Regions from separate parts of the Virgibacillus sp. 6R genome, predicted to be linked through region 1. Evidence: riboswitches for the same ligand, from Rfam matches in the RefSeq annotation. Region 1 holds a riboswitch; each other region holds the start of a gene.
What was found. Region 1 has a riboswitch for thiamine pyrophosphate ahead of BKP57_RS16685 (thiamine phosphate synthase). Riboswitches for the same ligand answer to the same signal wherever they lie in the genome.
Positions count from the first base shown of each region.

Region 1 (4,271 bases):
TGCATTAGCCGGCTGTTTCGCACAAGAAAAGACTAAAATTATATCGATAAAAGAGGGCATGGCTGTTTTTAATGAGACGCTGCAATTACCGATTAATCCAATGATTGGTGTTATTGGTACAGCTCCGTTAGATGAAGATGTGCCGACTGGAACGCCGAAAGACCATGGTGGAAACATGGACTGTAAGCGTATTAGGAAAGGCGCAACGCTTTATTTACCTGTCAATGTCAATGGTGCTCTTCTGGCCATGGGGGATGCTCATGCGGTGATGGGAGATGGTGAAGTTGTTATTTGCGGACTGGAAATCCCTGCCGAAATTACAGTTAAAGTTACTGTTATTAAAGGTCAGCCTTACCCACTTCCATTTTTAGCTGATGATGAATATGTGATGACGATCGCATCTTCAGAAACACTAGATGAAGCTTCCAAACGAGCAACTAAAAACATGCATACCTTCCTTGTAAATGAGGTGAAGATGGAGGAGCATGAAGCAGCAATGTTTTTATCTCTAGGAGCAGATTTGAAAATATGTCAAATTGTTGATCCGCTAATGACAGCGAGGATGGAACTCCCTACTTGGGTGCTTGAAAAATATAATTATAAGTTAGTGTAGGAATATTTGATAGATAAAGGTTGATTAAACAGAGGGTTCAAGCAATCTCTGTTCATGGTGTACTGGTACTATTGAAAAAATGTAAAAAATAAATGGAATCTTCAATCAGCGGGGGCTTCATTCATCCCCCGCTACTTGTTAGTACCACCAGGGTATGACCTTAAAGCTCTTACGAAATGGGGTATTTAGGTGCTGTTATCTCCCGCTTAGACTTGTTGCAGTACAGATTATTCAACTCTTGAAGTGGGAGTCTTACAGCACCTTATACGGAATAAATAATTCAAAAATCAGTGGAGAACCGTCCACTGATGTATCTTATGCTTGTTTTACTGTCAATAAGCTGATCGTATGTAGCTGTCCTGTATGATGTGCTTCATGGAATACGGCAACTTTTGTGAGCCCGCCAATTGTATCTTGACCTAGGAAAGGCTTTTCTAATTTCGTTGCAAAATATTCAGGCTGTAGTTTCATAGCACGGTCGAATTGTTCCTGCAGATTTGCCCTTAATTCTTTCAGACTAGGTACTTCTTCTGGCCAATCAGCAGGTTTTGTTCCATTTCCAAATAAAGAAATATACGTTTCAGGTAAATGCTTGGATTGGTTTGGAAATCCAAATAAAAACTGTTCAGCCACAGTTAATATATGTCCGATATGCCAGCGCACTGTATTATTCAACCCTTCCAGCTGCTTGTCGATAAGCGATTCATCGAGCTTATCCAGTTCTGTAAATAGCATGTTGCGATTGAACGCAAATTGTTCGATTAAATCTTTACTCATGTCCATCCCCCTAAATTTTTGAATTTGAGATTAGTATAACAAAGAAGATGATAGATGAATAGTTTTATACCCATACTTGTATAATGGGAATGTTAATCTATTTAATAACGAACGAGTATACTGCTTTACCAAGTGGCTTGCACAAATGTAGTAAGTGTGGTGCTGGATAATGGAGTTTGAAACCAGATGTAGTTTGAAGCGTGAATCATGATAAAGTGGTCGCAGTTTTCAAACTTAACCGTTTTTTCTGGACATATGCATACAATTGATGTACCTTAGAAGGGAATCAAATAAAAAATGAATATATGAAATCACTAGGGGTGCCATTTTAAATGGCTGAGATCAACGTACAACGTTGGGACTCTTTGAACCTGAACTGGCTAACAAACCAGCGGAGGAAAGTGGCAGGTGGACTATTTTGTATGTGGTACAAGATTGGTCTAACTGGATTCGTGCATATACATGTCACTTTTTCCTTCGCTGGAGAAAGTGGCATTTTTGTTTTTCGTAATTACGTTAGTAGACTATGAGGTGAGCTATGCAATTATATGCTGTAACGAACGGGAAGATGGAGGAAGCGAAATTAGTAGATACCATACAAGTGATTGCTCCGTTTGTAGATCGAATTATTTTAAGAGAGAAGCAGAAGTCATTACAGGGGTATCTAGCTTTTGTTCAAAAGTTGATACAGGCTGGTGTTTCGAGAGAAGTGCTTTGTATTCATAATCATGTTTCTGCCCCAGCTTTGACAGAAGTAAATCAGTTACATTTACCAGAAAATAAGGCCTCGTTAATAGCTGACATGAAAAAATTATCTCCCTCATTACAAGTGGGTGTGTCCGTTCATTCTTTGCAGGCTGCAAGGCATGCCGAACGATGTGGAGCCGATTATGTTATGTTTGGGCACGTTTTTGCAACAGATAGTAAACCGAGAATAAACCCTAGAGGGGTTGAGCAAGTAAAACAATTAGCTCATGCCCTTACGATACCAGTAATTGCAATTGGAGGAATTAAAAACAACAAAATATGTGACTTATCAGGCGCAAATATTTCCGGAATCGCTGTTATGTCAGCAATCTTTAGTGCTTCTAGTCCTCAAACTGCGGCAATGAAATTACGAGAGGAGGTAAGGCGAATTGAAGCAACATCATGAAGTTGTCATTGTTGGTGGCGGAATTATTGGTCACGCTATTTCCTATTCCTTAAATAAAAGTGGTTTATCTGCAATGGTCATCGAAAAGCAGAAGAGCGGCAGAAAAGCAACACGAGCTGCAGCGGGAATGCTCGGAGTACACACGGAAAATAGCACTTCCAATGGATTTTATCATTTTTGTCAAACAAGTAGAAATATGTATAAGGAATTAAGCCGGGAATTATATGAGCTTACTGCCATTGATATTCAATTAGCTCCCAAAGGGATGTTGGAAATTGCTTTTAACGAAAACGAAAAACAAGTACTTGCTGCAAAACAGCAAGCCTTGCCTAATTTAGAGTGGTTGGAACCTCGAACATTAAAAGAAAAGTTCCCGATGTTAGGCGAAAAAGCCATTGCTGCTCTGTATATGGAAAAAGATGGACATGTAGAGCCAACCCGAGTATGTGAAGCTTTTAAACAAGCTGCTGTAGCAAGTGGAGGGGAGGTTCAAGAAGATTGTCATGTCTGGACAATATCTAAACCAACTGATTCTTTTACTTTAACGACAGATCAGGGAATGATAACGGCTGATCGAGTTGTAGTCGCAACAGGTGCTGAAAGTGGACGTTGGTTTACAGAGATGGGACTATCTAATCCAATTGTGCCTGTTAAGGGGGAATGCTTATCGGTTACATCAAACAATATCCAAATCCATGAAACTCTATTCTGTCAGGATTTTTATCTTGTACCAAAACAGGATGGCCGTTATATTGTTGGCGCTACTTCTGATCGTTATAATCACTCTTCGCATGTTTCGGCAGGGGGATTGGAGACATTGCTAAACCGATTATTTTCAGTTATTCCAAAGTTCCGTGAGGCAATGGTGGAATCCTTCTGGTCAGGAGTGCGGCCTGGAACGGAGGACGGGATTCCCGTTATTGGCGAACACCCTTATCTTTCCGGTCTTTATTACGCTACGGGTCATTATCGAAATGGTATATTGTTAGCCCCTGCTACTGCCCAATTAATTAGCGATCTAATGATGAATCAGGAAACGGAATCTGTTATGCAAGCGATGGTCTCACCAGAGCGGCTGAGAGGGGTAGGAAGTAAATAGGGGGAATTTTACTTTTAAACGTTTTTAAGAGGCTAAGCGCCTCATTCCTAAGTAGCGTTCGTAGTAGAATTCCATCCGTTATTGTTACTGGACGATGTCACAGTATCTTCAGGAAATATGGTGTTTTCAGCGTACTCTGGATGTTGATGCACATCAATGGATGGAAGGGAGGATTTTTAATGGATATTCAAGTAAATGGAGAAATATTGCAATTCGATAATAAGGCAATGACAATTGCTGATTTGTTAGAAGCCTATGACATACAAGAGAAGATAGCAGCTGTTGAACGAAATAAAGAGATTGTTAAAAAAACAGATTACAAACAAACAATGTTAGCGGATGGAGACGCTATTGAAATTGTTCATTTTGTAGGGGGAGGTTAATACGATGTTACAAATTGGTAAGCAAACATTTCAATCAAGATTATTGCTAGGTACGGGAAAGTATCCTAGCTTCCAAGTGCAAAGAGAAGCAGTGAGGGTATCGCAAGCAGAAATTTTAACATTTGCAGTCCGAAGAATGAATATTTTTGATGCGAATGAACCTAACTTATTAGAGGAACTCGATTTAAAAAAATATACGTTGCTTCCGAATACAGCCGGGGCTAAAACAGCAGAAGAAGCAGTTCG
Region 1 is NZ_CP017762.1:3,669,737-3,674,007, forward strand. It holds gene BKP57_RS16675 (acetamidase/formamidase family protein) at 1-613, shown strand, start outside; gene BKP57_RS16680 (DinB family protein) at 929-1,390, opposite strand; TPP riboswitch at 1,697-1,807, shown strand; gene BKP57_RS16685 (thiamine phosphate synthase) at 1,929-2,543, shown strand; gene thiO (glycine oxidase ThiO) at 2,527-3,642, shown strand; gene thiS (sulfur carrier protein ThiS) at 3,822-4,025, shown strand; gene BKP57_RS16700 (thiazole synthase) at 4,030-4,271, shown strand, end outside.

Region 2 (4,271 bases), 110 kb from region 1:
TCATCCTAATGAATTAAAATTTTTCAAAAGTTTAACACCTGGATATCAAAAAGATTGGGCACGTTTTATATTTTCTGCCAAACAACAAAAGACGCGCGATAAACGTCATCGACAGATGCTAGACGTTCTATCCCAAGGGTACAAATCTATGGATTTATACAGACAAAATAAGAAATAACTCTTAGGAGTAAGCCGCTCCCTTTCCTGATCCATGAGATTGAGACTGTTTATCCCGTATGTAAGGCGCTGTAAGACTCCCACTTCAAGGGTTGTGTGTACGGAACAAGTCTAAGTGGGGGATATCAGCATCTAAATGCTCGATACGTTCAGAGCGTTTACGTCATACCATTACGGTACTAACAATCAGAGGGGGATGAAAGACCCCTCCTCTGACTGAAGATTGACTTTATTAGGATACAATGGTTTTAATTCTTTCATGTTGGATGTAGACTTCGAATATGCAACACATATGTTGTAGAAAGCGCGAGGGCTAATAAGAAGCCAGCACATTTAAGCACTGACATGTAAATAGTGACACAATCAAGTTAGTTATTATATGGATGATCAAAATTCCAATCTGATTGATATAATGTTGTAGAGTTACGTTCTACTTTATAAGCGATATGAGACGAATCACTCTTTCCATTTTTACTCCACTTTGCTGAAAAACTAGTGATATATGTTTCATCATCCATCTTTTCTGTTTTTGTTTCATATGTAATATAATAACCATCAATTTCCCTTTTAGAGATGCCTTCTTTTTTAGGAAATGGTTGTAGTGTTTCTTCACCTTCTGTTGCCAATATGATAGCATCTTGTGCAGTAAATGGAGGGAGTGGATCTGAAACATACTGAAAACCTCCCCATATTAATACTAATATGACAATGGGGGATACTAGGCTAATCCATATTGTTTTTTTATTCATTATCCTTTGAGAGAGCAGACGATCGACGGTAGCATAAGATGAACCTATTAATACCCCAATTAAAACTAAGGGGGTATTTAAGAAGAACAATCCAAATATTGCTCCAAATAAGCCGTGAAAGAAGTTGTAAAACCAACTTTTTTTGAAGAAGCCTCTCTGGTAAATATACTCCAATCCTATTGAAATGGGACCACCGTAAAGCAATAGAACAGGTATAATATAAACGCCGTAAACAAGGGTCCAGCCTAAAAAATTCTCTGCTAAATAATAATTAGAATCCTCTTTGGTGATTGGGAATAGGTAAAGAATAGAAAAAAAGATAGCAGTTAATATAGATAACACATAGGAAGTAAGGAATTTTCTTAAGAGGAGTGAAGGGACTTTCATTTTATTCCTCCTTTGCCTAAACCGTTCTTTAAAGTAATTTTTCTTGCAATGATCGAGATCGATATAATGCCAGAATAACTCGAAAAGGGCTATCAGTCTTGATCGCCCTTTTCTTTTACTATAGTGGAGTTAATTATTCGAGTCAATTCAGAAAGGTAAGTTCGTATGCTCAATAGGAAGCTCTATCCTAAAACTAACTAATTAGTTGTATATTTCCTTTCAGCAAAGCTTTGATTCATTTTTTTAAAAAACAGTCAAGCATAACCGCTCTCCCATACGTTGAATTATAACGCATCTAAGATGTTGTAAGACTCCCGCTTTTAGAGGAAAAGACGGGAGAAATAAGTTCAATTGGGAGAGATAATGGCACCTGACTCGTGTAAGTGCTTTTTAGGTTATAAGCTTATAGTACTAACATGCAGCACGCCACCCCTGCTGAATGACGTTTCACTTATGCCATGGATTGACTATGCCATTGTCTGTCTGAGAACCATTCCTCGTTTGTATAGGCCATTTCCCAGAAGGCAAGCTCATATTCTTTCGCGATAATGAATTGTTCTTTCATTTTTTCCTTTTCCTTTTTACTGGATTCATCAGCAATTTGATTCAGCAGATTAATTTGCTCATTGGTCGATTCTTGAAACCAGTCACTGGCATATGTGGCAATCCAGTTTTGATAAATTTTTTCAGTTGGTTTCTCATTTTCATACGTTTTTCCGATATCTGCATAAAGCCAGTAACAAGGTAACATTGCTGCGATGGCTTGCCCTAGACTACCAGAAGCTGCCGCACGATAAAGGTGTGATGTATAAGCATATGCAGTCGGTGCTGGTTTGAAATTCTCCCAGTCGTTATCTGTTATGTGAAGTATTTCTGCATGTTCTTGATGCACTGTCAACTCCGCTTGTGCAGTTCCTTTTGCTTTTTCTGCAAGCATCGCCGTAACTCGGAAATCCTCTGCTAAGGTTGCAGCTAAAGCATGTACTTTTCCGTAGTGCTTCAAATAATAAATGTCTTGAAGAATATAATACTTGAAAATATCTAGTGGTAAATCCCCTTTTGCAATCCCTTTTACAAATGGATGATTCACACTTTGCTCCCAGCTATTAGCAGTTTCCTCTCTTAATGTGTCTGTAAATTGCATAAAAAATTCCTCCTCAGTCATGTTTTTTGAACTGGATCGAGGAAGAAAGGGATATACTTAATAAAGCAATCTATCTATAAACATGGACCTTGGCTACATGTAAACACAGAAATAGATTGCATTGTTAAGTAGTTTTCCACTTCCCTCCGCTGGTATTAACCAGATCAGGTTCTAAGGGTCGTTGTCTCAGCCAATGAAGGCCCCCCTAGTAGAAATTATTACAACTACACTTGAAGGATATCATAGTCTCATATAAAGTCAATCCTATTTTCGGAAATGTAGCTATAAAGGCAGGTTATTGTGTCGAAAGTTTCTACTCATTCCTTCTATAAAGTAATAAAAAACTTGACGCAAAAGAACGTCTGTTCTAAGATGATTGTAATCGAATGGAGGTATTCTAGAAATGAGACCTAGTCTAACTAAGGAGTTAAGTGTGCAAATTTTTAAAGATTTCTATTGGCTGAAAGAAGAACTACAAGCGTTTTGCAGGGAAAATGGGATCAGTGCTTCTGGTTCAAAATTGGAAATCTCTGACCGAGTTGAAGAGTTTCTTCGTACAGGGGAGATTAAAAAACCAATTAGAACATCTAACAAAAATAGCAAAGCTGAAACGAAAGAAGAATTAAGCTTAGCTACAGTAATCACGGAAAACCATCGCTGCGGTCAGCATGTACGAGCGTTTTTTAAGACAGTAATCCCGGGCTTTCATTTTTCCACTCATATTCAAAACTATTTGAAACAAAATGTTGGTAAAACATATCGTGATGTTGTCCAAGAGTGGTATGAGGAAGAAGAACGGAAGAAAGATCCTGCGTACAAGAAGAACATTGCCCCACAATTTGAATATAATCAATTTATTCGTGATTTTTTTGCAGATCCGACTAACCAGGGCAAAGGTCGTGAAGATGCTGTTGAAGCATGGAATAAAATCAAACAGCTTCCGGGTAGTAATAAGTATCAACCAAATCAATAATTCGGAACTTTCCTTGAATACCGAATGCAATGTGCCCCACTCATTTTATGCTTTTGTATGAAAAAAACGCTATTTACCATTATATAACTTATTTATTTTAGGTAGTATTTCAAGAATCTAACATTATAAAGCAAAATTTTTCATCATAGATGGTGGCTTGCGCTCTTGGCGAGCCATGGTGGTTTCTTATCTTATAAAAAAGACTGGCACCATTATGGTAAGAGATGCTAATTTGACTTACAAATGGCTCAAGCTACTGGGATTTTTTCCTGTGAATTCACATGTGGAAGTCATAATAGAGAGCAATTATCTAAGGAAAAGTCAGATTATCTAATGGATAATGTGGTACAACTGCTCTTTTAAAGGATTTAAAAATTTACGAAGAAGAGGGACTCGTTACATGGAGGGAAATTTAAAAATTCAAACCAAAAGGTTGTCATTAATTCCTTGTTCAGATGAAGAATCTAAATTAGGGCACGAGCTTGCTCATGTGCAGCAGCATCTGATGGAGTTGAAAAAAGACCCGCTCCAATTAGGATGGGGGCCATGGTTCATATCGGATAAAGCGAATAATCAAATGGTAGGAGATGCTGGATTTAAAGGTAAGCCTAATTTGGAGCGCAAGGTAGAAATTGGTTATGGGATCATAGATTCCGCTCGTAATCAAGGGTATGCAACGGAAGCTGTTGAAGCACTGGTAAAGTGGGCATTCGCATCTTCGTATGTAGACAAAGTCATTGCAGAATGTTTCGTTACGAACTTACCATCTATTAAAGTACTTGAAAAAGTGGGAATGAGTCGAATAGCGGTAGAAAAGAATATGCTGAAATGGGAGATTAGC
Region 2 is NZ_CP017762.1:3,555,260-3,559,530, forward strand. It holds gene BKP57_RS16200 (YdeI/OmpD-associated family protein) at 1-178, shown strand, start outside; gene BKP57_RS16205 (hypothetical protein) at 546-1,313, opposite strand; gene tenA (thiaminase II) at 1,765-2,457, opposite strand; TPP riboswitch at 2,582-2,674, opposite strand; gene BKP57_RS16215 (DUF6434 domain-containing protein) at 2,861-3,430, shown strand; gene BKP57_RS16220 (GNAT family N-acetyltransferase) at 3,831-4,271, shown strand, end outside.
Region 2: linked by a shared signal. The riboswitch ahead of tenA (thiaminase II) and the one ahead of BKP57_RS16685 (thiamine phosphate synthase) in region 1 are both predicted to bind thiamine pyrophosphate.

Region 3 (4,271 bases), 380 kb from region 1:
ACGAAGTGAATGAAGCGACAGAAAAAAGTACATATCAAGCAGAAAAAGCTAAAGAAAAAGCACTGGAAGGTCAAGAACAATTAGATGAACTGTTTAACACCATGAAGTATATGGAAAAAACGGCGAAGCAAATAACTCAATCCTTGGATAATTTTGATCAATCATCAAACGAAATTGCAACAATTATAGCTATGGTACAAAAAATTGCCGATCAAACAAATTTATTAGCTTTGAATTCTTCTATTGAAGCGGCAAGGGCGGGCGTACATGGAAGTGGGTTTGCCGTAGTTTCCAAGGAAATTGGCAAGTTAGCAGAGCAAACAAAGCAATCCATCACACAAATAACCTCACTCATATCAACCTCAAGCCAAGTTAGTCAATGGACGAAAACATCTATGGGAGAAATAGAAGAGGCAGTTGGATTAAGTATGTCGTTTTCGGAAGCTACGCAACAATCTTTTCAGCATTTAGTAAAGACCATTCAATTGAATGAGCAAGAAGCAAAGATTGTGCTAAAAGAAATGAACGAATTCAAACAAGTCGTTCATGAAATGGAACGAGCTGCTTCTAGTGTTGTAGTAGCTGCTGAGCAATTAAATGAAGCGACAAATAAGGCATAAACGCATTCGAGAGTGGGCAAGAGATGATAGAAATTGTTTTTTAGATGACAGTTGATTGAATGAAGAGAAAGGCAGCGAACTTAGACAATCGCGACTGCAAGTAGTTTACAATCTTAATTTATCAATATGTACTCGGATTTAAATCAAGAGGAGCTGATTATCGATGATGTGGGTCCACCGCTAGTAAAAGAGAGAAACTTGTATTTTTTACACTATAGGAAAGCTTGTTCTTTACGATCATTGATTGTGAAGGAAATAAGATTATGTTTTGTTAAGAACTGGAAGTTTTTTAATTGAAATCAAAGGTATACTTTCCATATTTTAAGTACGATGCTGAAATGATAGGGGCTTTCTGTATCATTTTCATGACAGTAAATGATGCATCTGTCTTGAAAAATGCGAGTAATACGATTTGGCTGATGTAAGCCGATATAGAAATGTTGAGCGCAGGAGGGTGTTAAGTGCTTAGCATAATGTATTACACGTGCATTGTTATTTTTTAAAAAAAAGGTAGTAGCATTTTTAATCAAAAGCGAGATTTCTTAATACAGAAACATTCATGCAATAGAGCAATTTGAATTTATAAAAATGAGTTATCGGTTTTGATGGTATTACTATGGTCGTTTCAAGGCAAAGGCGTTTATAAAGAGCAGAAAGCTGTTCAAAAAACAAATTATTTATTATAATAGATGAAATCAAATACATAGAAACCACAAGGGGAGCCTTTTAGGCTGAGATAGAACGATTGAGTTCGGACCCTTTGAACCTGTTTAGTTAGCACTTGCGTAGGGATGTGGGCAACAAAGATTAGGTTAACTCATCAAAGTCTCATTCGCTTTTAAATGCATGAAGAATTCTGTATTTATAGAGAATGACTGTAGGGTGATCCTTTCTGCACAAATAATGAATCCACGTTTATATTAGCTATGCTTCCCTTGAGGTTTCCGTGAAAGGGGAGCAATTTTAATGATAAATGTAAGATTATTGGTGATGATTGAGGCAGCTTTCTTCGCCGCATTTGCAATGATTCTAGATTTTTTACCTTCGATTAAATTATCACCCGCTATTTCCATTTCCTTTGCAATGGTTCCGATTTTTATTCTGACATTTCGCCGGGGAGTCATAGCAGGGGTGTTATCTGGTTTCTTATGGGGCCTATTGCAAGTAATGCTAGGAGATGCATATTATTTAACACCTCTACAATTTTTAATTGAATATTTTATTGCCTTTGCATTTGTTGGCTTTGCTGGTTTATTGTATCCTGTCATTCAAAAAAATGTTCAAAATGGAAATAAAAAAGTTGCATTGGCCTGGGTGGTGGCAGCAACATTAGTAGGCAGTATTGCGAGGTATTTCTGGCATTTTCTTGCAGGAGTCATCTTTTGGGGAAAATATGCACCTAAAGGTATGTCGCCAGTCGTATATTCATTCATTGCAAATGGGGCGACTATGCTAGGCGCGTTTGTGTTCTGTTCTGTCGTTCTTGTAGTCCTTTTAGCAAGTGCGCCAAGATTAATTCAGACAGATGAGTTTACGGCAAAAAGGAAAGCTTCTTAATTGTCTTAGGTAAATCTAACAATAGCTGTAGAGCCGATTGCTGCTCATGCATAGAAGGAGAAGTGAATGGGCAATACTTTTTACGCAGGATTTTTTGCATTGGCATGTATCTTTTTCCATTAGAGTTATTCTTATACTTGGTTTCGTGCAGTTGAAAATCAATATTAACCACTATTCATTTCTAAAATACCGTCACCTAGTATAGTAATAAATATATACAAAAAACTGTTGCAAACGATTCATATAAGTCGCTTTGCAACAGCTTTTTATTAGCTTAAAACGGATTCGTCGCCCACTGTAGCGATTGTTTAATAAAGATTCGCGGATGTAATTTCAATTGAGCAACCATATATTCAGCTAGATCCTCTGGCTGCATGTATTTATCTTCGTTCTTTTCCGCTAACTGGTCACCAAAGGCAAGCTCAGTAGCAACAAGGCTTGGATTTAAGGTGAAAACTCGAATGTTATTTCTTCGTACTTCTTGCATTAATGCTTCGGACATACCTTGGATAGCAAACTTGGAAGCACTGTAAGAAGTTGATCCTGCTGTGCCTTTTAATCCGTTACTGGAAGAAATCATAATAATGTCGCCTTGATTTTTCTTGATCATTTGTGGCAAAACAGCGCGAGTAACATGATACGTGCCGAATACATTGACCTCAAATGTATGTTTCCACGCTTCTGGTTCCATTTCAAGAAAATTTCCATGAGCCCCAATACCGGCATTATTAATCAAAATATCTGCAGATCCAAGGGAACTTTCTAGGTCGTTTATTGCTTGATTAATTTCTTCTGAATTTGCAATATCAGCGACTGCATAACTAGCCTTTACCCCATACGCTGTGGCTTCTTTTACAGCAGCTTCGAGTTTGCTTTTTGTCCGCGCGATTAATCCGACATGTACGCCTTCTTTAGCTAAGGCAAGCGCAGTAGCCCGACCAATTCCCCTGCCAGCACCTGTAATATAGGCAACTTTTCCTTTAATCTCCTGTCCCATGATATATCATCCTCCCTATTACCTCTTATTGTAAGTATAAATAAGAGAAAACGTAGATTCAAAAAATTGCTTTGAGATGGAGGGAATAGGGAAGGAAAATGTTGAAAACAATCACACTAAATGGATAGAATCTTTAACAAAACCATCTCCATTCGAACAAGAGACTTCTCGATAAAGCAAGTGTCGTTGCATATAGACTTCTTCGATTTGGATCAGGTTTTCATCATAAATCATACGTGTACAGCGTGGATTAAGTTAGCCAAACATAATTCAAGCTACCTTTACCGTAAATTCAGCTATTTGTTTATGAACGTAAGTACCCTGGCTTCAAGGCTGAGCGGTAGAATGACTTGATCATGAAGGACCGAAAGTCGCACACCAACATATAGTGTATCGCAGCCTGAAAGTCGAGCGTCGTATTCGGGAGGTCGTGCACCAAGACGTAAAAGTCGTGCATCGAATTGAGGAAATCACGCAGCGCATCGAAAAAGTTGAGCGCCGCATCCGGGAGGTCGCACACCAAAGTGAAAAAGCTGAGCACCACAGCCGAGAAGTTACGCATCGAAGTGAGGAAGTGGCGCACCAGAAATATGAAAAGATTTGATCCATCTAAAAATGTTTTACGTAACAAGTGAAAAACTTATTTTCTGAATTGGGTAAGGCAGTGGATAGTGAAGTGGTAGCTTTACTTTTTTGTTAAGTTGAAAATAATGGTTTTTTACATAATAATTTCCATTAAATTATAGCAGTTAAATACGCTGATAGCTGTTTTTATATGCTCTTCATGTACAATTGAATCTTATTTATGTCATAATAGACTTGTTTAATATGGAAACAAATGAGGGATGAACGTTATTAAAAGCTCTACTAATCGCTCCTTATCCTGGGTTGGCTGAGATGGCTAAGAAAGTAAAAACACCTGATTACATAGATGTTCATATTGAAGTGGCTAACTTGGAAGAAGGTGTGAAATTAGCACAAACTGCTGAAGAAGATGGTTATGAATTAATTATCAGCCGTGGCGGGACAGCAACAATGATACAGGAAAAAGTCTCATTGCCTGTTGTACCAATTGATATTACAGGTTACGACATGTT
Region 3 is NZ_CP017762.1:3,284,936-3,289,206, forward strand. It holds gene BKP57_RS14995 (globin-coupled sensor protein) at 1-620, shown strand, start outside; TPP riboswitch at 1,326-1,429, shown strand; gene thiT (energy-coupled thiamine transporter ThiT) at 1,587-2,177, shown strand; gene BKP57_RS15005 (3-ketoacyl-ACP reductase) at 2,452-3,174, opposite strand; gene BKP57_RS22215 (hypothetical protein) at 3,563-3,778, shown strand; gene BKP57_RS15010 (PrpR N-terminal domain-containing protein) at 4,072-4,271, shown strand, end outside.
Region 3: linked by a shared signal. The riboswitch ahead of thiT (energy-coupled thiamine transporter ThiT) and the one ahead of BKP57_RS16685 (thiamine phosphate synthase) in region 1 are both predicted to bind thiamine pyrophosphate.